DNA from 3 places in the Lysinibacillus sp. 10T31 genome. Region 2 is predicted to be linked to each of the others. Evidence: riboswitches for the same ligand, from Rfam matches in the RefSeq annotation. Region 2 holds a riboswitch; each other region holds the start of a gene.
The links. Region 2 has a riboswitch for thiamine pyrophosphate ahead of thiM (hydroxyethylthiazole kinase). Riboswitches for the same ligand answer to the same signal wherever they lie in the genome.
Positions count from the first base shown of each region.

Region 1 (8,378 bases), on a different contig from region 2:
TGAACCAAATAGCTACGGCGAATGGGAGCATAATTTAGACTATAAAGAACCTGAATTACGTATTGACGGTAATGCTGGTATCCACGACTTCCGTGAAGACGACAACAACTACTTCGAGCAGCCAGGTAAATTATTCAACCTAATGACTGCCGAAGAGCAACAACGCCTATTCGAAAATACTGCTAATGATATGGCACCAGTTGAAGAGTTCATCAAACGTCGTCATATCCTTCACTGCTATTTAGCTGATCCAGCATATGGCGAAGGTGTAGCAAAAGCGATGGGTCTTTCATTAGAAGGTATGGATCTTTCAAACCCATATGTAAAACAACCAACAAACGTTTAACATATTCCAGCAAACAAACCTGCTGAGGCATAATTGATTTTTTCCACTTATTATTGATATCCAAATCCAACTTTTTACTCCATGTGAAGGGCAACTTCACATGGAGCTTTTTTATCTTAATGACAAATTGAGGGCTCTTCACCATAATGTGTGGTTGATTTACGTTCCGGCTGGGCGCTTTGCCGCTGACGCTTCGCTTTCGAGCAGATAAAACATTTGTTGTTACTGTCGCTACGCTTTCGCACAGATAAAACAATTGTAGCTGCCGCTTTGCTTTCGCTACAGAAAACATTTGCTGCCGCTTCGCTTTCGCACAGAGCAAAGCTTCCTGGGGGCGTCCGATGAGCCGCTTCGCTTCGCTGCAGGGTCTCATCTGTGACGCTGATCCCCAAGGAGTCGCCCAACCTCCACTCCAATCAACTTAAATACATGCGTAGGTTTTAACAAATGTCATCCACCACCTTTGGAGATAAACCAAAATAAGGCTTGTGCCTATAGACACAAGCCCGCATTAATAATTATTGATAAATTTGACTGCCTGCCTTTTTAAATTCCTCAGCCTTTTCCTTCATACCTTTGTGGATCGCTTCAGTCGTATTTAAGTCTTGATCTTTTGCATAATTACGAATATCCTGTGAGATTCTCATACTACAAAACTTAGGTCCACACATTGAACAGAAGTGCGCAGTTTTCGCCCCTTCTGCAGGCAATGTTTCATCATGGTATTCGACTGCACGCTCTGGATCTAACGAAAGGTTGAATTGATCGCGCCAGCGGAATTCAAATCGTGCCTTAGATAGTGCATCGTCACGCTGCTGTGCTCCCGGATGCCCCTTCGCTAAATCTGCAGCGTGTGCAGCAATTTTATACGTAATAACCCCTACACGGACATCCTCACGATTTGGTAAGCCTAGATGCTCTTTAGGCGTCACATAACATAGCATTGCCGTACCATACCAACCTATCATCGCAGCACCAATAGCCGATGTGATATGGTCGTAGCCAGGAGCAATATCTGTTGTCAGTGGCCCTAAAGTATAGAATGGAGCTTCCTTACAAACCTCTAACTGCTTGTCCATATTTTCTTTAATAAGATGCATTGGTACATGCCCTGGTCCTTCTACCATTACCTGCACATCATGCTTCCAGGCAATTTGCGTTAATTCCCCTAGCGTTTCTAGCTCCGCAAATTGAGCCTCATCATTTGCATCTGCTATAGAACCCGGACGTAAACCATCACCTAAAGAGAAGGCAACATCATAGGTTTTCATAATTTCGCAGATCTCTTCAAAATGAGTATATAAGAAGCTCTCTTGATGGTGGTATAAACACCACTGCGCCATAATCGAGCCTCCACGAGACACTATACCTGTTACACGATTAGCCGTTAATGGCACATAGCGCAGCAATACCCCCGCATGAATCGTGAAGTAATCAACACCTTGCTCAGCCTGTTCGATTAACGTATCACGATACACCTCCCATGTTAAATCCTCTGCCACACCATTTACTTTTTCTAGCGCTTGATAAATCGGCACTGTTCCTACTGGCACCGCGGCATTACGGATAATCCATTCACGTGTCGTATGAATATGCTTACCAGTAGATAAATCCATAATGTTATCAGCACCCCAGCGTGTAGCCCACGTCATTTTTTCTACCTCTTCTGCAATAGAGGATGACACCGCTGAGTTGCCTATATTGGCATTAATTTTCACGTGGAAGTTACGTCCAATAATCATTGGCTCGGCCTCAGGGTGATTAATATTAGATGGCAAAATAGCTCGTCCTGCCGCTATTTCTGAGCGCACAAATTCTGGATCCATATTTTCGCGAATCGCTACAAATTCCATTTCTGGAGTAATAATTCCCTTTCGTGCATAGTGAAGCTGCGTTACATTTTTACCTTTCTTCGCACGTAAAGGCTTTCTAGATAAGTCCGGAAAAACATTTTCATTCATTCGTGGATCATCAGCTTTGCGGAATCCATTATCTTCTGGCTTGATAGTACGACCCTCGTATTCTTCAACGTCACCTCGTTCTTTGATCCATACACTACATAAAGCTGGCAATCCTTTTGTAATATCCACCTTATGTGCAGGATCAGTGTACGGGCCGCTCGTATCATAAACACGTACTGGTGCATTTTCCTCTTCACCAAAACTTCCTGTCGTTGGACTTAGAGCAATTTCACGCATTGGCACTAAAATATCTGGTCGAGAACCTTCTACGTAAACTTTTTTACTTCCTTCAAAACTAGTCATAATCGTAATATTCTTGTCGCTAACTGTTGTCATAAACTACTTCGCTCCCTTTTACATTTATACAAGGACCGAATCTAGCTCACCCCAACAGAAAATCAATTTCGCCTTGGCGTAATTTGCGTCCGGAGGCTTTGTCTTCATTCAGCAGGTGTTTGGCACCCACTGATAAGGAATCTTAACCGCATTCATCTCATCACCTTCAAAGATAGGACTTTTTCGCTGAATGAAGACAAAAGCCGAATCCAAAAAAATTTGGATCCGGCTAAGAATGTAAAGGTATAGTTATTGCAAATAACATAGAGTGCAATAATGGTTAACTTTCCCACGCTGGTATGAGCCAGATCAGGTCCAAAGGGTCAAGAAACCTCTATGCGTTTCCCTCTCAGCCTGACTCATCAGACTCCCCTAGTTAATACTATTAAGTTTGATGCTAGTGTAGCAGATATTGTTAAGAGATGGAAGCTTCATTTGAATATTTTTGGTATATTCACCAAGAGTCAGCGTCAGATGAGACTTTAGAGCGCACGCATGCGAAGCAGCTCATCATTTGATGAATTCACTTTTATATGAATCCATTGAAGATTTATCGGAACAAAATCTCATTTTATCGGAACAATTTCAGTTTTTATCGGAACATTATCTTGTTTTATCGGAACAATTTTAACTTTTATCGGAACATTATCTTGTTTTATCGGAACAATTTCAGTTTTTATCAACTATGGGCAATCAAATGAGCGCCCAGCCGTTAGGTAAACAACAGCTCCGCTACGTAAATCACAATCGTCACTGTCATACAGCTCACAATCGTTGAAAATAAAACTGTTTGTGCAGCAGTTGCCGATTCTACGTCATATTCTAATGCCAAACTAGAGCTATTTCGTGATGTCGGGAACGAACTAGCTATAAAAAGTGATTGTGCCACGACACCGTCAAGACCAAGTGCAAAAATGATTAGCAATGCAACGGCTGGCCCTATGACTAGTCGTGTAAAACAGCTAATGAATACCATCTTATTGAACATGGATTTGATTTCAAGCTGTGATAGTTGTGCCCCTAACGTTATTAGTGCTACAGCGATAAAGCCATCTGCCACATGGTCTATCGGAATTCTTACAAACTGCGGAATAGCAATATTAAAATAGTTCATTGCAACACCAATAATAAGTGCATGAATAATAGGCATTTTGAGGAAGTCTTTCACAATAGACATGCCCGATTTTGTTGAAGAAATTAAATTGTACAAGCCGTAAGTATAGGTCGTCATATTTTGAAATATAACGAGAATGACCTGAATCGCCACTCCAATCGGCTGGGTCACAAAAATCATTTGTGCAACTGGAATTCCATAGTTACCCGAATTAATTAGGACAACACTATTTTTAAACACCGCAGCCTCTGTTTTTACTAAGCCGAGTCCCTTTGCTAGAAAGTGACTAAGCACCATTTGGCTTCCGATAAAGAGTAGAATAAATAACGCAACTTCCCCAAGCACAGACAGCTCTATACTCGTTTCATATATATTCACAAAAACAGCTGCTGGCATGAAGCAATATGTAATAAGTTGAGATAACGCCTTTAAATTAAAACGAAATTTCTTTTGTAAAACTGCACCAAGTACTAGAAGCACTAAAATTGGAGCTACAATTTTAAAAAAAATCATACCGAGATACATCATAGCTTGTCCCCCTTTCCTCTCCTATAGTAGTGCTGATTTAATACTTGGTCAATGTACCTTACCGTTAACTCATAGCCCTTTACGAGGCATTTTTAGCCCAATGCCTTTTACCATAAATAAAAAGACTGCCTCATATATTGAAGCAGTCTTTTGCTGAACAAAGTTAAACAAGCTTAAAGCGATTAACGACCTCTTGTAATTCTTTTGAAATCTCGTTCATATTATTGATGGACTCTGCAACCTTTTGTAGTTCCGCTTGTTGGTCAATAGCAGATGCGCTTACCTGTTCTGCAGATGCAGCAGTCTCCTCAGAAATAGCAGAAATACTTTGGATTGCCATAATCGCTTGATTTTTATGCTCTAACATATGAGAAAGTTTAGTCATTAACTCACTAATTGACGTTGCAATAGAACTAGACAGCTCACTATTGTCTTTAAATACAACCTCAGTGCTTTGTACTGACTCATTTTGAGCTTGTATTAAGCCCGCGTTTGAAGCAATGACAGCAACTGTTTGCTGAGAATTTTCAAGAATGTTATCTACCGTTTGCTTAATAACCTCTGTCTCATTTCTGGATTGCTCTGCTAGCTTTCGTACCTCTTCAGCGACAACCGCAAAACCTTTACCATGTTCCCCAGCACGAGCAGCTTCTATGCTTGCATTTAAGGCTAATAGATTTGTTTGCTCGGTAATACCCTGAATAGACGCTATAATTTGATTGATATTGGCAATATTAGACGCCAATGACTCCATTTGCTGTTGAATACGCCCATTCATTGCATTCGTTTCTGAATTACGTTCACGTAAGCTTTCGACTTCTTTCATTCCTTTTTCTGTAGTTGCTTGCGTTTTATTAGACAGCTCATCCATTTCATTTGAAAGCGTTGTAATAGTATCAATTTGATCGGATAAATCAATCATTCGATAATTGGTTTCTTCTGTATCCTCAGATTGCTTTGATGCTCCCTGTGCAATTTCATTAATAGCTACCGAGACTTCTTGACTTGAAGCAACTATTTCATTAAACGCCTCATGAACATTATTTGATGATTGATTGAGTAATGTCGTAGCATTCAGCACCGTTTGAATGGCGCTATTCGTTTGATCTAGCATATTATTATAAGCTCTTGCAACAGCACCAATCTCATCAGCCTTAATATACTTCTCATCAACTTTTTGAGTTAAATCTCCATCTGCTGCTGTTTCAATAGAAGTACGTAAAAACTTTAATGGCTTCAGGAATTTATAAATAAACAGTGCACTAGCGACGGTCATTAAAACGACTATAATAATTGACGCTATGATGGTAAAAACAAGCACATAATTATAGGTTTCTAATATTTTGGATTTTGGTAGCACTACTTGTACAGTCCATGTCTCATCAATACCATCTAAATTCATCGGAGCAAAAACGTTAAATGAATTTTCCTTAAGCTCGTCGGAATCCACATACATACTTTTTAGCTCGGCACTATCCATTGTTTGTTTAATGCTTGTCCAGTCCAAATTATCCTGCATATTTAATCCTTCTAATGACTCACCAAAGCTATTTGCAGTTAAAACTCCTTTGTTAGTAATAATAGCTGCATAGCCACCATCTGACTTTACGGACTCTGTCAATCCTTTTAAATAATCAATAGCTATATCAGCCGTCAATGTGCCAAAAAATGACCCCGAAGCATCCACTAATGGAACAGCAATCGTTGTCATTAGTACTGTTTGTCCATTTACCTTATAATCATATGGTTCCGTTAGAACGGATCTTCCTTCTTCTTTTGGTATCCAATACCACTCGGATATACTCTTGTCTTCCATGCCTTCAAGAGAAGCCGTTGTTATTCCATTTCCATCCTTACTTAAATAAGGTATAAAGCGATTTTTTGAATCCACTAAAGTAGCATTGATTGTTGGTTCTATATTTGTGGAGTTCTGTTCAAAAACAGCTCCTACACCAAGTAAATCTTCATTACTAGCTAAGTTAGTTTCCATCATATCTATTATGCCTTCTGCAGAAAGCTCGCCTTTTTTCTCCATACCCTCAACTATACGTTTTGTCGTAAGTAAAGTCGTGTTTACTTTTTTAAAGCGTTCACTCATCTTTGCTGCCGAATATTCAGCAGTTTCCAATGTTGCACTTTCTGCATCATCAACACTTTGTCTCTTCAAAATATCGCTTATAATAACGGTATATGTAATAAATAACACTAAAAATAACCCTATAATTAGAGCAGATAGTTTTAAAGCAATACTCCTAGATTTCCCCATCACAACACCCCTTACATAATAATAATGGATGAAATGTCGTATCACAACAAGATATTTAACGAATCGAGCAGAATTTTGCTGTTTTATAGAAAATTTAAATGTATATATACCAAAAATTCAAACCACATAAAAAAGGACTAATTATCCATCAATTTGGTTAACCAGTAAAACATACCCACTATATACTAAAATATTGAAATATATGATATATTAACTACAAAACACTATGATTGGAGTGATTAATTTGAAGAATAAAGCGTTATCGGCTTTTATGGCAACAGCTATTACAGCAACCTTAGTTTTGCCAGTATCACCTGCAAAGGCCGCTTCAAATGATTCATCTTTAAACCACTCAATTCAAATTGATCGACAGGTAGCTGCAGCCAAAACAAAGGGGCAAACCGTTACCATTACCGACATCACTAAAGATAAAGTACTTACATCCAATGGCCAATTTAAAATTAGTCAGTCGCTGAAGCCTCTTTTTAAAACAGAGAATGGCACTGCATTGAAGAATGCACAAGCTACAATTGTCGTAAAAAACGGCGAAATCACGAGCGTTACAGCACTAACACTAACTAAAGCTGGCACAAACAATAAAGCGGTATATTTTGATGGTGGTGACGCACAAATTGAAGGAAGCCTAACTGTAAATGCGGATTATGTAAAAGTTCAAAATGTAACTATTAAAGGTGAGCTTATTGTCACTAATCGTGTGAAGAAGGCAATTACAATTGATAATGTTGCAATTGAGGATACAATTACTTTTAAGCCTTTATTATTGACTAAAAATATTAATTGGTTAAATGTTTCCCTAAAAGATATTAAATCTCCAAACATTCACTTGGGGCGCACTAAAGTACATGTGACTTCTGACAAAGCAATTTCAAAAATCGAAGTAGTTGGTAAAGTTACAGCATTTGAAGTTACAGCCAATGTTGATAAGCTTATAATCGACGTTGAGAAAGATTTTAGCCTTTACGGAAAAGGTAAAATTGAGCAAGTGATTGTCAAGCACGGGGCAAAAGTGGCATTAGATTCCGGTCATCTAATTAACAAGGTGCAGGTGGATGATAAAAAAGCCTCTGTGACATTATCTGTGATAAATAAAACCGAGCTAAGTAATTTAATAGCTACACCTCCATACGTTGCAGTATCTTATAATGGGTATGACGTTTTAACAACTGAAAAATGGACAACGCAGACTGAACGTACAGCATTCGAATCTGCCGTCAGCAGTGCAAGAGCAGTAGCTAATAATTCCAACGCCTCTCAGGAACAAATAAACAATGCTATTACACAGTACAGAAATGCATTAAACGTTTATCAAGCTGCGCAAAAAAACGGAACAAAATATGTTAATGGTGATAAGTCTTCATTACAATCGATGATTTATTCAGTTCAGTATGTAACGGTTTCTTGGAACAATGGTAATGATGTAGCTTCTTATGTACCTTGGACGACTCAAAGTGAGAAGGATACACTAACCTCTGCCGTTTCATCTGCACAGTCTGTTGTAAATAATATCTATGCAACTCAGTATGATATCACAAATGCTATTAGTAATTTAAACTACGCTATCACGGTTTATAAGAATGCACAAAAATATGGCACTTATCAATATAATGTCGATCGATCTGCCCTTTTATCACTTATTAACTCTGTACAGTATGTAACCGTTTCTGTGAATGGATCTGAACTGTCATCCTATGTAATTTGGACGACGCAAAGTGAAAAAGACGCTCTAGTTTCTGCTGTTTCATACGCACAAAATATTGCAAACAATAGCTCCTCGTCTCTATCAGATATTTCGTCTGCATATAATTA
Region 1 covers NZ_JBFTHS010000016.1:78,692-87,069, reverse strand. Annotated here, with positions in the region: gene AC1DCY_RS11445 (catalase) at 1-346, shown strand, start outside; gene AC1DCY_RS11440 (hypothetical protein) at 463-738, opposite strand; gene thiC (phosphomethylpyrimidine synthase ThiC) at 865-2,643, opposite strand; TPP riboswitch at 2,913-3,027, opposite strand; gene AC1DCY_RS11430 (AEC family transporter) at 3,356-4,285, opposite strand; gene AC1DCY_RS11425 (methyl-accepting chemotaxis protein) at 4,449-6,551, opposite strand; gene AC1DCY_RS11420 (S-layer protein) at 6,796-8,378, shown strand, end outside.
Region 1: linked by a shared signal. The riboswitch ahead of thiC (phosphomethylpyrimidine synthase ThiC) and the one ahead of thiM (hydroxyethylthiazole kinase) in region 2 are both predicted to bind thiamine pyrophosphate.

Region 2 (8,378 bases):
GAGAGGTTGATTTCCGTTCCGACTGAGCGCTTTGTAGCTGTCGCTTTGCTTTCGCTACAGATAAAACATTTGCCGCTGACACTTCGCTTTCGCGCAGAGCAGAGCTTCCTGGGGACGTCCGATGAGCCGCTTCACTCGCGTTGCTCGCTCCAGGGTCTCGGGCCAACAGGATGTTGGTCACGAAGGCGTTATCACAGGACGTGATGCTTTTAGCCTTCGTTCCTCTATATAGCTAATCCCCAAGGTGTCGCCCAGTCGTAACGAAGATCAACCAATTAACTTAAATGTATCTTCTGGCACGCCATAAAAGAAACTTCAGCAGTAGGTCTGTGCGAAAGCTATGCGACAGCAATATTTGGGTAAAAACGTAGTGCTAAACAGCTGCAACAACAACATATGTTTTTTGTGCAAAATTGAAGTAGAAAAATAATCAAATCTATCCATTTATAATTTAGGCTGAATCTTTTTTAGCTTTTTATTATAGTTAATACTATTTTGGATTAAGCTTTTCACCTATTCTACGATGTGGGACCATTGATTTTAGTGCAAAGTGGAGATTTAGGTGATAATCAACGGTTGTTCATTGATACATATTTTATTAGCGACAAACAAAAAGGTATCCTATTTTGGATACCTTTTTTACTTATTTCCCTTCTTGCCACATCTTCACTTTTTCAAAGAACATAGCAAGAGCTTGTTTATTTTGCATGTTTGGTACTTTTGCTAACAGTACCTCTTTTGGAGCTTTGAATTCCGTACCTTGCTTTTGCAAAATGACAATGCTCTTTTCCAGTGCTTTATTGGCGAACATTGTATCTGGCAATTGAATAATCGCCTGAATCCAAACATGCTTTTGAATGTATTTATGCAGTTGTTTTGACTGCTCAGATTCAAAGAGATGGGTTGGTGCTAAGAAAAATAAGTAGCCTCCATCCTTCGTGTAATTAATGGACTGCTCAATAAATAAGTGATGTGCATAACTCATTCCTTCTGAAGCGCATAGTTCATAATCTAATGCGACATCTTCATTCGGATAATATCCTACCGGTAAATCACAAACAACAGCATCTGCTGGATTTACTAATAGGTCTTGTAAAGCATCTTGACGGAATAAGGAAACTGGCTGCTCTGTCAAATCAGCTGTAGCAGCAGCTATACGAATAAGTAGCTCATCAACCTCTACACCTGTTGCTTCTGTTTTTCCGTCTAATAAATTCATAACTGTTAATAGTAAATTCCCCGTACCTACTGCTGGATCTAAAATAGATATTTTTTCTGTTTCTAGACGCTCCGCAAATAGTTGCTCCACAAAATAACCAACTAATAACCCAAGAGTATCAGGTGTCATTTGGTGATTCGGCTGAGAGCCTTTTCGCATCCCCTTTAAAACAGCAATTTGAATCGCTTTGCGCACATCTTCCTTTGTAGCACCGTCTTGTGAAAAATTAACTTCCCCATCTAGCCATGCCTCTAAGCCATCTAAAATACCCTCTAGCAATGTAACATTATGTTCTTTTTCTATCTTTTCAGCATGTTCATTTAGCATACCAAATAACTTTTCGATATTTTCCATACACAACTTCCTTTCACGCAGAAAAGAGCCGTGACAAAAACTTGTCACAGCCCCTTTGTCTAGTAATATCTTAGCCTAAAATCAATAAATTATGCTAGTGTTTTGACAGCTGCAATTGCCGCTTCATAGTTTGGATGGTCTGTTGCTTCAGGAACATATTCCACATATGTCACTTTGTCATTTGCATCCACAACAAACACCGCACGTGTTAGAAGGCGTAATTCTTGGATGTAGACACCATATGCTTCACCAAATGAAAGGTCACGGTGATCTGATACTGTTTGAACAGCATCAATGCCTGCTGCACCACACCAACGTTTTTGAGCAAATGGTAGGTCAACAGATACTGTATAGATAACTACATTGTCACCTAAGTTTGCTGCTTCTTCATTAAAACGACGTGTTTGTGCATCACAAACACCAGTATCTAATGATGGTACAACGCTAAATAAACGAATTTTCCCCTCTGAATCTTTTAATGTAACAGGTGATAAATCATTCGCTAATACAGTAAAGTCTGGTGCTTTGTCTCCAACTTTTACTTCGTTACCTATAAGTGTTACTGGACCATTTTTAAATGTTACTTGTGCCATATAAACGCCTCCTAATCTTCATATGTACATAATATTACTAAATGGAGGGAATTAATTGCAACTGAGACAGCTCATTAAAATAATTTTGAAAGAATTTTTTCGATCCCGTTCTGCCATATTTGCTTAAGATTGCACCATTTCCCAAGCTTATAACCATAATGTAGGGATGATTTCCGTCCCGACTTTTAGGGATTTTTCCCAACGAACTAACTATTAATCACCTCTATCATCACTAAAATAAAGAGCTGTCTCACCGCAATGAGACAGCTCTAGCCATTATTCTTCGTTATGTTTCTCCAGCTTTTCAGGTTCTGGTTTTTCCTCTAGAGGTACAGATTCAATCTTTTCCTCTTTGATTGGCAAAGATGGTTGCACACTATCTTTTTCAATATATATTTTTTCATGAACGACTGTTGTATCCGCAAAAAAATCATGTATACCTTGATTGTTCGGTAGAATGCCTACAAGAATATATAGTGGCATAAAAATGCTGTTGATGATACGCCCAATCCAATCACGGAATAACACGTCTGACCATGTCAGCTTCTCATGTTTTAATGAAATAACACGTAATCCAAATATCATTTTTCCTAATGTTTGCCCAAAAAATTTCGTCATTAATACGAAATAACTGTAATAAAAAATAGCGGATATAATCGAAATCGGTGCATACCACACTGTGTCAGATAATGACCAATCCATTAAATAAAATATTGGGTTAACGAGAATTCCACCTATAGCTGCAATAATAATTCCGTCTATGAAAAATGCCCAAAAACGTATCCAAAAGCCTGCTGTTTTTAATGCATAATTTTTATTCGTAATTGGCTTATCTATTAGGAGAGTATTCTCCATAGAGGGTGAACCTTGCATAACAATTTCATTGTTTGTCATTGTACTCCCTCCTTAGTTTTCGCCATATAAGTACATCATTTTCGGCGCTTTATAATCTGCCATAATTTTCATCAGCATTTTTTCCTCTGCTGAGGGACCAAACATTGATCCAATCTTCATCCCAACATATGATTGCCAACCACCCACATCATATGAATACTCAAATAATTCTGCGTCCTCTAAACCAAAGTCTTTACGCAGTGCAGCAATTGTTGCTTCCTCATCGCCAATCTCATCTACTAAGCCTGCTTCAAGAGCCTTCTTACCACTAAGAATTCGACCATCGGCAACTTTTTTCACATTGGCTTCAGACATATTACGCCCTTTTGCTACAATATTAACGAATTCCTGATAAGTTTCATTAATCATGTCTTGCATCATAGCACGCTCTTCCGGTGTCACTTCACGCATTGGACTAAGCATATCTTTATGTTCACCAGATTTAAACGTTTCATATTTAATACCAACTTTTTCTGCTAACGCCTGATAATTAATAGATTGCATAATGACACCAATCGAACCTGTAATTGTATCACGTTGCGCAAATATTTTATCTGCAGGTGCTGAAATGTAATAACCACCTGAAGCTGCCATCGAATCCATAGAAACATAGATTGGAATTTGTCGCTCTTCTTTAATTTTCAAAAGTTTTTTATAGATTTCTGCTGATTCCTTTACACCGCCACCTGGTGAATTAACACTTAAGACGATACCTTCCACAGTCTGATCATATAAAATATTATCTAATTGATTTAAGAAAAATTGATGATCATAAGCAACTGGTTGCCATAAAGTACTTGAGCCAACATCTTGAATCGTTCCATCAACCTTTAAGTATGCAATACGTTTATCCATATCGCCACCTTCTTTAACCTCTTCCATAACCGTCAAGTCGTTTCCAGCTACCAAGCTATCAAAATTACTAAAGAAATTCGATTTAAATATTGCAAAAATCGTGTTAATCCCTAATGAAAACACTAATAGTACACCTGCAATTATTAAAGCGGCCCACCTTTTACCATTCATATCTTTCCGCCTCCTCATAACGTTATACGATTGATATCCTAATTTGTTTCATACTTATTACAATAATATGGTCTTATCACCATAACATGAGGTTAACCTATGTTCCGGCTGTGCACTTTCTATCGGGCGTCCGATGTGCCGCTCGGCAATAAGATTTGCAAAAGCGAGCTAGCGCATAGAAAGTTAACTAATGTCATGCCAAACTGTAGGCGATGAGCCAATACTATTGCTTTAACCTATTCAACCTATAATACATTACCTAATTTCATAAAAAAAATCAAAGTTCATAAAAAAGCAGGAACTTTGATTTTCGACATTATTTCCTAGGAAATTATTGTTGAATGATATAATGGATTTTTTCTTGCTCACGTAATTCGACACGACGAATTTTGCCTGATGTAGTCTTTGGTAGCTCAGTAACAAACTCAATTATACGAGGATATTTATAAGGAGCTGTTAAAGTTTTCACATGGCTTTGTAGTTTTTTAATAAGCGCTTCATCTCCAACTACTCCATCAGAGAGCACAACAAATGCCTTTACTAGATTTCCACGAATTACATCTGGACTCGCGACTACGGCAGTTTCTTTTACTGCTGGATGCTTTAATAACGCATCTTCTACCTCAAATGGGCCTATCGTATACCCAGATGAAATAATGACATCATCCCCACGTCCTTCAAACCAAAAATAGCCATCTTCATCTTTATATGCACGATCTCCTGTAATATACCAATCGCCTCTAAATTGTAAATTTGTACGTTCGGGATCGTTTAAATATTTCTTAAATAACGCGGGTGTCTCACAGTGTACAGCAATATCTCCAACTTCTCCAATTGCAGTAGGATTTCCAAAATCATTGATAATTTCAACAGTATTACCCGGAGTAGGTTTACCCATTGAGCCCATTCTAGCCTCCATCCCTACCATTGTTCCAACAAGTAATGTATTCTCTGTTTGTCCATAACCATCTCGTACTTGTAAATTAAAGACCTCGGAAAATACTTTTATCACTTCACTATTTAAAGGTTCACCCGCTGACACTGCCTGACGTATCGTACTTAAATTGAAGTCTTGTAAATTTCCAAGACTCGCCATTATTCTGTATTCGGTCGGTGTGCAACACAAAATATTAATATTGAATTTTTCAAGCAATGCAAGATATGTTGCAGCATCAAAGTGACCTTTGTAAACAAATGCAGTAGCACCACTTCCTAAAGTAGCAAGGAACGGGCTCCAAATCCATTTTTGCCATCCTGGAGCTGCTGTAGCCCAAACAATGTCACCTTCTTGTACACCTAACCAATTTGGAGCCGTAGTTCTTAAGTGCGCATAACCCCAACTATGCGTATGAATCGCTGCCTTTGGATTGCCTGTTGTACCACTCGTATACGCTAAAAATGCAATGTCTGTACTCTTAGTCGGTGTAGAACTTATGTAAGTCGTAGGTTGATTTTGCATTTTTTCAAGCAACGGCTGCCAAGGTTCGTGTGCATGACCAATGACAAATTGCTGTATTCCTTGTAAATTTCCCACATTATCGAACTGTTCAATATATGGCTCAAATGCAACAACGCCTTTCGCATCGGCATGATTGATTCGATATTCAATATCCTTAGTTCTCAGCATTTCGGAACTAGGGATAATCGTTAAACCTGCCTTTAAAGCGGCAATATAGACGATATACGCTTCAACTGATCTTGGCACCATGACCAAAATAACATCACCTTTTTTTAAACCTTGGGATGTAAATACATGTGCTGCCTGATTCGCCTTTTCAAGTAAAGCTTGATATGTTAAGTACTGAATTTCCTCATCTTCGTTATAAACTAATAATGCATTTTTAGTAGAATCCTGTGCATATTTTTCAATTTCCTCTGAAATGTTATACCATTCTGGTGCGATTAAATCTTCTCTTTTCATGGCAAATGCCCCCTCTATTACGCTCATTATAAAACTCAATTTTTATCATTTTCAATGGAATTCACTCCAATTCATTAAAGTCGTGACAACTATCATGCTTTGCTATATGGCATCAGTCACGTATTAGTACTATCGAGTTCGACTTAGCTTTAGTGCCGTTTTCGCAATGAAGAAAAAAACTCCCTATTGAACACGAATGAATAATATGGTACATTTTGGTCAACTAAAAGCATAATTGCAGGGGGACTCATTTAGAGTTGAGAAGGTAAAACCTGACCCTTTGAACCTGTTAGTTAATACTGACGTAGGGAGCAATTCACATCTATTTACTGATGAAAGGCTCTTTTGCGTGTTTTTTTCTACACGAAAAAGAGCCTTTTTTGCACGCTTACGTCCATCCAACAAGGAGGACTTAAATTGGTATTTCAAACAATCCGTAAACAAAATCCACTTATTCATTGTATCACTAATTATGTTGTGGCTAATTTTCAAGCAAATGGCTTATTAGCAATAGGCGCTTCACCAGTCATGGCTGATGACAGTCATGAGGTTGAAGAAATGGTCGCAATTGCCTCAGGCTTATTGATAAATATCGGTACCCTTAATGAGCGAATGAAAGAATCAATGTTACTCGCAGGAAAAAAAGCAAATGCTCTTGGCATTCCCGTTATTTTAGACCCTGTTGCTGCAGGTGCAACAACTTACCGGAAACAAACGGTACAACAATTACTCGAGGAAATAAATTTTGCGGCTATTCGTTGCAACATCGGAGAACTTGCAGCTATAGCCAATGTAGAATGGCAACAAAAAGGCGTAGACAGTGGTAGTGGTTCCATTTCTTTAGAAGTTGAGGCACAAAAAGTAGCTCAACTCTACAATTGTATTGTTATTGTGACCGGTGAAAAGGATTTTATTACTGATGGCGAACATCAGCAATGGGTTACAGGTGGAAATTTACAAATGACAGAAGTTACTGGAACAGGTTGCTTATTGAGTGCAATATGTTGTGCTTCCTACGTCGTAGGAAATAAACCATTTGACCAATTAATAGAAACATTATCACTTTATAAAAAAGTGGCAGAGCAAGCCGCTTCTTCTACTCCATACATTGGTGATTTTCAAATTGCAGTATTGAACGAACTACATCGCCTTTCCAAGGGTGGTGAAGAATGATGCATATTGTAACGACAATTGCTGGTTCAGATAGTGGTGGCGGTGCAGGCATACAAGCTGATTTAAAAACATTTCAGGAATTAAAGGTGTTTGGAACGTCTGTCATTACAGCTTTAACCGCCCAGAACACACTTGGTGTATCGGATGTCTTACCAATTGAAGTTAGCTTCGTTGAAAAACAGCTTAAAGCGCTAGTCGAGGATTTTTCAATAAGTGCCGTTAAAACCGGAATGTTGTTTTCCTCCGAAATAATCCAATCAATTGCTCAAATTTTAGCTGAAATAAATATTCCGCTTATAGTAGATCCTGTCATGATTGCAAAAGGTGGTGAAAGCTTATTACAGCAAGAAGCAATTGAGGCATTACGCAGTTATTTGCTACCTTTAGCAACAATCGTAACACCGAACATTCCTGAGGCAGAAACCCTTTCTGGAAGGAAAATCAATGCTTTAACAGATATTAAAGAAGCAGCTAAGATCTTATTACAAATGGGCGTTCAATGCGTCATTATTAAAGGCGGTCATTTAGAGGATAAATGTTACGCTACTGATTATGTATTTTTCCAAGATGGTCGGTCATTTTCTATGCAGTCCACTCGTATTGCAACAAAAAATACGCATGGTACAGGCTGTACGTTTTCCGCTGCATTAACTGCTTTTCTTGGTCGTGGACTACCCTTAGAAGAAGCGATTGAAGAAGCTAAAAAATTTATTCAATTAGCAATAACTCATGATTTATCTATCGGTAATGGCCATGGTCCTACAAATCATTTTGCTTATCAAAACTTCAAGGATTCCTGCGAGGTGATTATTCATGAAACGTGACGATCTACAGCTATATTTTATAATGGGTACAAGTAATGTTTTCAAACAAGAGCCATTAAATGTTTTAGAGAAAGCTCTGCAATCTGGAATTACTATGTTTCAATATCGTGAAAAAGGACCAAATACACTTACTGGGCAAGCCTATGAAGATTTTGCTCGTAAATGTCAAAAGCTCTGTCAACAGTATCATGTTCCGTTTATCGTCAACGATGATGTCGAGCTGGCTATAAAGCTTAAAGCGGATGGTGTTCATATTGGACAAGAGGATTTTCCTGTGTCGATGGTGCGTAATAAAATTGGCAACATGATTTTAGGTGTTTCTGTTCATTCACAAACTGAATTACAAACTGCTCTACAATATGGTGCTGATTATG
Region 2 covers NZ_JBFTHS010000028.1:45,006-53,383, forward strand. Annotated here, with positions in the region: gene AC1DCY_RS16785 (hypothetical protein) at 1-181, opposite strand, end outside; gene AC1DCY_RS16790 (class I SAM-dependent methyltransferase) at 644-1,573, opposite strand; gene tpx (thiol peroxidase) at 1,663-2,166, opposite strand; gene AC1DCY_RS16800 (RDD family protein) at 2,443-3,060, opposite strand; gene sppA (signal peptide peptidase SppA) at 3,073-4,086, opposite strand; gene mbcS (acyl-CoA synthetase MbcS) at 4,418-6,007, opposite strand; TPP riboswitch at 6,237-6,335, shown strand; gene thiM (hydroxyethylthiazole kinase) at 6,425-7,180, shown strand; gene thiD (bifunctional hydroxymethylpyrimidine kinase/phosphomethylpyrimidine kinase) at 7,180-8,004, shown strand; gene thiE (thiamine phosphate synthase) at 7,994-8,378, shown strand, end outside.

Region 3 (8,378 bases), on a different contig from region 2:
GATAACTATAAAGCATTCTTTACTTCTGTCTATTTAAAAATGACATTAAGTTCATTCTGGTATGCGTTTTTAATTACATTCTTTACGTTACTTGTTTCGTATCCAACAGCCTATTTTTTAACGAAGACGAAACATAAACAGCTTTGGCTTTTACTAATTATTATTCCTTCTTGGATTAATCTTTTGTTAAAAACATATGCCTTTATTGGGATATTCGGCTTGTACGGCCCATTAAATGCATTTATCGAAGTATTTGGTTTTGATCCGAAGCAAATGCTATTTACTGACATTAGCTTTGTGTTCGTATCCGTTTATATTTTTATTCCATTTATGATTTTACCGATTTTCAACTCATTGGATCGTTTAAATCCGGCTCTTGTTTATGCAGCACGTGATTTAGGGGCATCTGCTTTTACTACGTTCCGTCGCGTGATATTGCCGTTAACAATGGACGGTGTTAAATCAGGTATTCAAGTTGTATTTATTCCTGCATTATCACTCTTCATGATCACTCGTTTAATTGCAGGAAACCGTGTTATTACACTTGGTACAGCTATTGAACAACAATTCCTTGTGACTCAAAACTGGGGAATGGGTTCAACAATTGCTGTGTTCTTAATTTTATTCATGGTCATCGTTATGTTAATTACAGGACAGAAAAAGGATAAAGGAGGTCGCGTACGATGAAAAAACTATCTGCTACAGCAAAAGTATATTTAGCGATTGTTTTTATCGTTTTGTATGCACCTATCTTCTATTTAATCTTCTATTCGTTCAATAGTGGCGGATCGATGAATAATTTTGAGTCCTTTACGTTAGAACATTATAAAGCCGTGTTTGAGGATTCACGTCTAATCGTAATTCTAATTAATACAGTCATCGTGGCATTACTCTCTGCATTGATTTCTACAATCATCGGGACACTAGGAGCTATTGGCATTGTCACTGTTAAAGATTCAAAAATGCGCAATACACTACTTTCTTTAAATAATGTGTTAATTGTTAGCCCGGATGTTATTATCGGTGCAAGCTTTTTAATTTTATTCACAATGATCGGTATTAAATTAGGCTTTACTTCTGTATTAATAGCACACGTAGCGTTCAGTGTTCCAATTGTTGTACTGATGGTCTTACCGAAACTATTAGAAATGAATAAATCTTTAATCGATGCTGCATTAGATTTAGGAGCAACGAAAAAAGATGTCATGATGCGTGTTATTTTACCGTATATTCAACCGGGGATTTTTGCGGGATTCTTCCTTGCCTTAACGTATTCTCTTGATGATTTTGCGGTAACATTTTTCGTGACAGGTAACGGCTTTAGTACTTTATCTGTTGAAATTTACTCTATGGCTCGTGCCGGTATTTCCTTAACGGTTAACGCTATTTCTGGTTTAGTATTCTTTGTAACAGTTATCGTCGTAGTTGGCTATTACTTCATTACAAGCCGTGCTAGTAAAAGAACGGGGGGAACTCAATGAAGCAATTAATTCAAGCAACAGTCGCAATCCTTGTCGTTTCCGCCCTTTTGTTCTATGCTGCTGACGCCCTAAGTGCCAGCGGTGGGAAAAGTGGTAAAGATACGTTAACAATCTTTAACTGGGGAGAATATATTGACCCAGATTTGCTGAAGCAGTTTGAAAAAGAAACAGGCATTCACGTCATCTATGAAACGTTTGATTCTAATGAAGCAATGATGACAAAAATTCAACAAGGTGGTACAGCTTACGATATCGCAATACCTTCTGAATATATGATTGAAAAAATGAAGGAAGAAAACTTACTTATTCCTTTAGATAAAACGAAAATCCCTAATATAAAAAATATCGATCCTTATTTTTTAGATTTACCATTTGATGACGACAATAAATATTCTGTTCCATATTTCTGGGGAACAGTCGGCATTGTCTATAATCCAAAGCTCGTTGGAAATTTAGACTTCTCATCTTGGAAGGACTTATGGGACCCTTCGTTAAAACGTAAAGTCTTTTTAGTAGACGGTGCACGTGAGGTGATTGGTATGGGCTTAAACAACCTTGGCTACTCACTCAACTCTTTAAATAACCAAGAGCTACGTAAAGCTACTGATAAACTAATTACATTGGCGCCAAATGTTAAAGCCATTATCGGGGATGAGATTACACCGCTGATGGTTAATAATGAAGCTGCTGTAGCACTCACTTGGTCTGGTCAAGCAGCAGACATGCTGTCAGAAAATGAAGATTTAGACTTCGCTGTACCAAAAGAAGGCTCAAACTTGTGGTTTGACAATATGGTTATCCCAAAAACATCAAAAAATATTGATGGTGCACATGCCTTCATTAATTTTATGTTGAAAGCTGAATCAGGTGCTCAAAACGCTGATTATGTAGGCTATTCTACCCCTAATATTGCAGCGATGAAGTTAATGGATAAAGAAGTTGTATCTGATAAGCGCTTCTATCCTTCTGAAGAACAACGTAAAACATTAGAAGTTTATAAAAACCTAGGTCCTGATTATTTAGGCAAATACAATGAGCTGTTTTTAGAATTTAAAATGAGTATTCGATAATCTAAGCTGTTCTCACATTACGTTGAGAACAGCTTTTTATCGTTTAGTTGGAAGTAAACTTCTTTGGAAAACTAGCAGGCCGTATTTATGTTAAACAAAAGAATCCCTATAACTTTACTAGTAAATTTCAGACTTATAGTCAATAGCAAACGTACAAGCCTTGTGGTAGACTGTAGTATATTTGATTAAAGAAAGGGGTATTCGATGACCCAGCAGAAGTCTAATAAGGCGGCTTTGTATATTTTAATGTTTAATATGTTTATCGCAATGGGAAGTATCGGAATTATTATTCCTGTCATGCCTGAGTATTTAAAACTATTTGGCGCTGCAGGACAAGTACTTGGTATGTTGATTGCAACGTTCGCCTTTGCACAATTCGTATTTTCTCCAATCGCTGGGAATCTTTCGGATCAATACGGTCGTAAAAATCTCATTATTTTCGGCCTTATCGTAACAGGACTTGCACAAATTGGTTTCGGGCTTTCAACAGATGTATGGATGCTCTTCTTGGCACGCTTTTTAGGTGGCCTTGGATCTGCATTTGTGGCTCCTCCTATAATGGCATTTGTGGCAGATGTCACAACGTATGAGGAACGAGGAAAAGGTATGGGTATGCTAGGGGCAGCAATGTCCTTGGGTTTTATGATCGGACCAGGTATCGGTGGATTCCTCTCAAAAGTTAGTTTGCATTTTCCATTCTATACTGCTGGATGTGCAGCTATCTTAGCAGCTATTTTATCGTTCTTTTTATTGCCTGCTACAAAACCGAACACAGCGAAAAAAGCGCAGAAGCAAGATAATCTTGTAAAGCAGATGGCTCGTTCAGTCCAAATGCCTTATTTTGTCATGCTAATTATCATGCTTGTATTCTCTTTCGGGATTGCTAACTTCCAAACAACATTATCATTATTTGTTACAGAAAAGTTTAATTACACACCTACTGATATCGCCATTATATTAGTTATGGGCGGCGCTTTTGGTGTTGTTGTACAGATGTTTGTTATTACACCACTGTTTAATCGTTTCGGCGAAATGAAAGTAGTGTTAGTCAATTTATTTATTGCAGCCGTTTCGATTTTCTTAATATTATTCGCATCTGGCTTTGCACTTATTTTAATTGTAGCGACAATCTTCTCTACAGCTACGACATTGATTCGTCCAGCTGTCAACACATTGATTTCAAAGCTTGCTGAAAATGAACAAGGCTATGCAGCTGGATTGAACAATGCGTATATGAGTCTTGGTAATATGATTGGTCCAGCTTTAGCAGGTATATTATTCGATTGGAATATGAACAGTCCTTATATATTCGGGTCTATTATTTTAATGGCTTGTTTCTTCCTTGCCCTAATTTGGACAATGAAAAAAGCACCACACCTTATGCATCCTGATACAAAATAGTCTGAAAAGTTATTGACTAATTTTAGTAGTATGCTACATTATTTATGAGAAAAACTAACAAATCAATTTCGCCTTGGCGTAATTGCGTCCGGATTTTGAATTGTGCCCGCACAATTCATTCCTTTCAAAATCCGTGACATCCGCCGGAGGCTTTGGGCCAACATGATGTTGGTCACTCAGTCGTTGCCACAGAACGTGGCGATCTTAGACTGAGTTCCTATATTTCAGCGGATGTCTTTTGTACCGAAAGCGTAGCGACAGGTACAGATGTTTGGACACCTGCTGAAAAGCAACTTATAACCGGCATTCATCTCACCACCTATAAAGGTGGAAGACTACTGCTGAAAGAAGTTAATTTAATTACCACTAGGGGAGTCTTTAAAAGGCTGAGACGTATATGATCATATACGGACCCTTTGAACCTGATCTAGTTCACACTAGCGGAGGGAAGTGGCGACACTTGCTTTTTACTATTAAATGCAAGGCCGCTTCCTATTGTTTTAAGGAAGCGGCTTTTTTACGCTTTAGCGGCGATTCTCTCAGGTTTAGCGGCGCTAACTATAAAATTCACATTCAAAGGAGTGGAAATTATGTCAATTCGAAAATTAACAATTATGGCCTTATTAGTAGCAATTGCCGTAGCAGGTTCTACCTTCGTTTCAATACCAACGGGAATTGCACGTGCCTACCCTGTCCAGCATGCCATTAATGTTATCGGTGCTATCATTCTTGGACCGGTGCCTACTGTTATGATCGCCCTCGTCACAGCCATTATTCGTATTTTAACAGGCACAGGCTCATTACTAGCTATACCTGGTAGTGTTATTGGTGCTTTATGTGCAGCTCTTGCCTATAAATACAGCGGCAAGCAATGGCTAGCAGGTGTCGGTGAAATGTTTGGAACAGGTATCATTGCCTCACTTATTGCAGTACCTTATGCACATTTATTAATGGGGACATCCGTTGCTGCTTTATTTTTCATGCCAGCTTTTTTAACATCAAGTACTATTGGTGCTATCTTAGGCATTGTCATTGCCAGCAATTTGCGTAAAACAGTATTTGTAACTACCCTTAACACTCAGCTTAAATAATGAATTTAAAAACGTTACTTTCATTAATTAAGAAAGTAACGTTTTTTATTCAAAGCCTATTCACCCATATTTCAACGGTAATCCCATTTCATGAGCAATTAATAAAAAGTCTTTTTTGCTTATTTCAAAATGACCAAATCTGAATTTATAGCCATATTTCGATTTATCCTCTACAAATTCTAAATAATCTAAGATTCTTTTTATCTGCACAGCTTTTGCATCTTTAAAAAAGTCTATATCTCTTCTAAAAGGAATAAAATTCTCTGCCATTTGGAACTCGTATATTCGCTCGTCCTTTACTCTTCCAATTGCTGTAAATGCTCTTACAGGCTCATTACCATCTAGACTTTTTTTAGGAGAATAATAAATGATCCAGTCTCCTTTTTGCATTCGTTTCAAAGGCCTTTCTTTACCATGGCATAGCTGACCAAATCCTCCCTCAACCCCTTTTTGCACATGATTAAGAGATACCACACCAATCCAATATTTCGTGTCTCTTTCAGGTGTAGGAAGAGAATTTTTATTAGGATTTAATGACATAGCTTCCGTCCCCTCTTATTTTGGAATCATCGCCAACGATTTTATTTTTTCATTTTCAAGAATCAACCTTTCTTCCAAAATCACTGGGTTTGGCAAACCATCCCAAGTAGTGGAAACGGTTGCAATACATTCTGTATCATCACCATCAATATTTTGGATAGTTAATTTAAAGCCTTTTGGCATAGGTGACGTGTAAAAGTTTTGTATTTCTTTCCTTCCTTTAAAAATTTCACCTTTAAAATTTTTTAATTCCCCATGATCTGCATACATATCTGATAAATCTTGGCCCTCTTCTTGTGCTCTTCTTAAATACTCCTTCATAACCTCTACAGCTTTCATTTCTCTTCACTCTTTCTTTTTTTATTTATAAGTTTTTAATCCCTATGAATGATTTTCATATACTTTTTTCATAATACTTTTCAATAGCTCTTTTTCTTCCAATGAAAGTACGTTTAAAACTTCATTCTCAGAAATCGCAAGAGTCTTCATTAATTCTTCCGCCAAATTTTCACCCTGTTCCGTAAGGCATATTAAATTTTCTCTTCTATTTTCTGGATTTTTCTCCCTATAAACATACTTTCTTTCTTCTAGTCCATCGATAAAAAAGCGGACACTATTTTTATCTAACTTTAAAATCTGCCCTATTTGAATTTGGCTAAGTTTTTGGTTTTTTACAGCCATCATGATCCCAACTTCTCTAGATTTCATTTGAAATTTTTCGCTAATATATTGCTCGAGATTTTCCTCTAAAGACTCCGCTAATTTAAAACTGAGAAAACCAAATGAATTCATTATATTGGTCATTTTTGAACCCCCAAATTTATAGTACTACAAAATGATAGTAATAAATTATTACTATCATAAATTATTACACACATATATATTGTTTACAAGATAAATTCCACTAAATTCACTTATTTTACAAAAATAGCATTCTAAAATTAATAGATCACCAGTTAAAGCGTATTTCTGCTGATTGAAGTGAAGACTGTGCGACATTATGAAGTAAAAGGGTTACACACAATTGTATGAATCCTTTTTTGCTCTGGTGGATGTCGATAAAATTAAATGTTGGGCGATAATCCCTGAAAGCATATGTCAAAGGACAAAAAAACGATGGTTCATTACTATAAAGCAATGAACCATCGTTTTAAATTACTAAGATCGTTTTTTCATGCCCTTTAATAATTGGGCAACATTTGTTTCCTCTGCCTGTATTGTTTTTTCCTCGACAAGCTGCTCTTTTTTCTTCGGCCTAGTGAAGAAGCCCCAACCAAAGCGTCGAATAGTTATATCTATGAAGAATAGTAGCATCCCTGCTAATAAAAGCCATGTTGCAATATTTTGGCGTTCCGCACCTTTTTTAGTAAATTCACGGAACACTTCGCTCGGTTCTTTCAAAACGGAGCCGCCTGTTTGCTTAGTTAATTCTTCGACTAACTTATCATTCACTGGACGTAATTCATATTCAGTACTATAAGGTACGCTTAAGCCTGCCTGATAAATGGCCTTTTCTTCATCGGCAATGCGGAAGAAAATTAGTCCAGGTTCTGCTTGTACGACTGCTCGAACTTGTGATGCTGAAATTATTTCAAGCTGTGTCTCAAGTTCTTCGCCCGCTTCATTGACGGCGACAATATCTAAGAACGCCGCTTCATTAGTTGGGTCAGTGATGACAAATGAACCGTCTGATTCTAGACGTACATCATAGGCAACATCGTTATAGCTCGGTAGCATTTTTGAAATAAGCGTTTGCCAAAACGTGCCCCAATTTTGCCATCTTGCCCAGTCTCCCGTCCATTTTCCTGTCGAATCAGAAGTAAAGGCGAATGTTTTGCCAAGGCCATATTGCCATTCTGCAAGGACTGGATCTTCCTTCTCACTTTCTGCAATAACAGTGGCTCCCTGCTTTGCTGTCGTGCCTATATAAGCATTCATTTTAGGTACACCATTTGCAAATAACGTGTTCCAGCCAGCTGTATTAAATATAGTTGGATAGAATGGGTTATCCTCAATATATGTGCGTGAAATCATGGCAGTTTCACGAGATAAAATAGAGGGGATCGCCTGCTCATCAATAACATCATAGAAACGCCCACTGCCCATCTCACTGAGTGCTTCAAGTAAGTTGCCATCTGCATCCTGACCAATTGCAACCGTTGAAAGAGTAATGCCATTCTCTTTTCCTTGTGCAATTAAGTCTTCATAGTTACCTCGTTGAGACTGGCCATCAGTTAATAAAATAATATGCTTACGCTGTAGCTTTAAATCAGCTAGATTTTCATAAGCTTTAGCAAGCGATCCATATATTTCGGTACCCCCTCCTGGCGTTACAGATAAAATGGTATCCACTGCTTCTTCCTTATTGCCAAGTGGTCCTGTCTCAATAATTTCCCAAGGTCGATCATCAAAGGCTATAAACCCGAGAGTATCCTCATCTCGTAGCATTTCAACTGAACGAGCGGCCGCCTCTTTTGCAAGCTCTAGCTTTGCTCCAGACATACTTCCAGAGCGGTCAAGGACAATAGCGAGCCCTAATGATGGCAATTGTTCTTTACCTTTAATCTCCATTTCTACAGGTAGTAAAGTTTCGATTGGTGTTTTAAAATAGCCACCTAAGCCAAAGCTATTTTCGCCACCGACCATTGTAAAACCGACACCGAAATTTTTCACTGCTTGCTCAATGACATTCATTTTTGCCTCGCCTACTAAATGCCCTGGCACATTATCAAAAATGATGGCATTGTATTGTAAATAACTAGAAAGTTCATTTGGTAGACTTTTAGCATCTACAA
Region 3 covers NZ_JBFTHS010000032.1:24,058-32,435, reverse strand. Annotated here, with positions in the region: gene AC1DCY_RS18080 (ABC transporter permease) at 1-687, shown strand, start outside; gene AC1DCY_RS18075 (ABC transporter permease) at 684-1,481, shown strand; gene AC1DCY_RS18070 (ABC transporter substrate-binding protein) at 1,478-2,551, shown strand; gene AC1DCY_RS18065 (MFS transporter) at 2,756-3,952, shown strand; gene AC1DCY_RS18060 (hypothetical protein) at 4,105-4,353, shown strand; TPP riboswitch at 4,311-4,418, shown strand; gene thiW (energy coupling factor transporter S component ThiW) at 4,543-5,043, shown strand; gene AC1DCY_RS18050 (EVE domain-containing protein) at 5,104-5,583, opposite strand; gene AC1DCY_RS18045 (ketosteroid isomerase family protein) at 5,599-5,922, opposite strand; gene AC1DCY_RS18040 (MarR family winged helix-turn-helix transcriptional regulator) at 5,965-6,387, opposite strand; gene AC1DCY_RS18035 (VWA domain-containing protein) at 6,742-8,378, opposite strand, start outside.
Region 3: linked by a shared signal. The riboswitch ahead of thiW (energy coupling factor transporter S component ThiW) and the one ahead of thiM (hydroxyethylthiazole kinase) in region 2 are both predicted to bind thiamine pyrophosphate.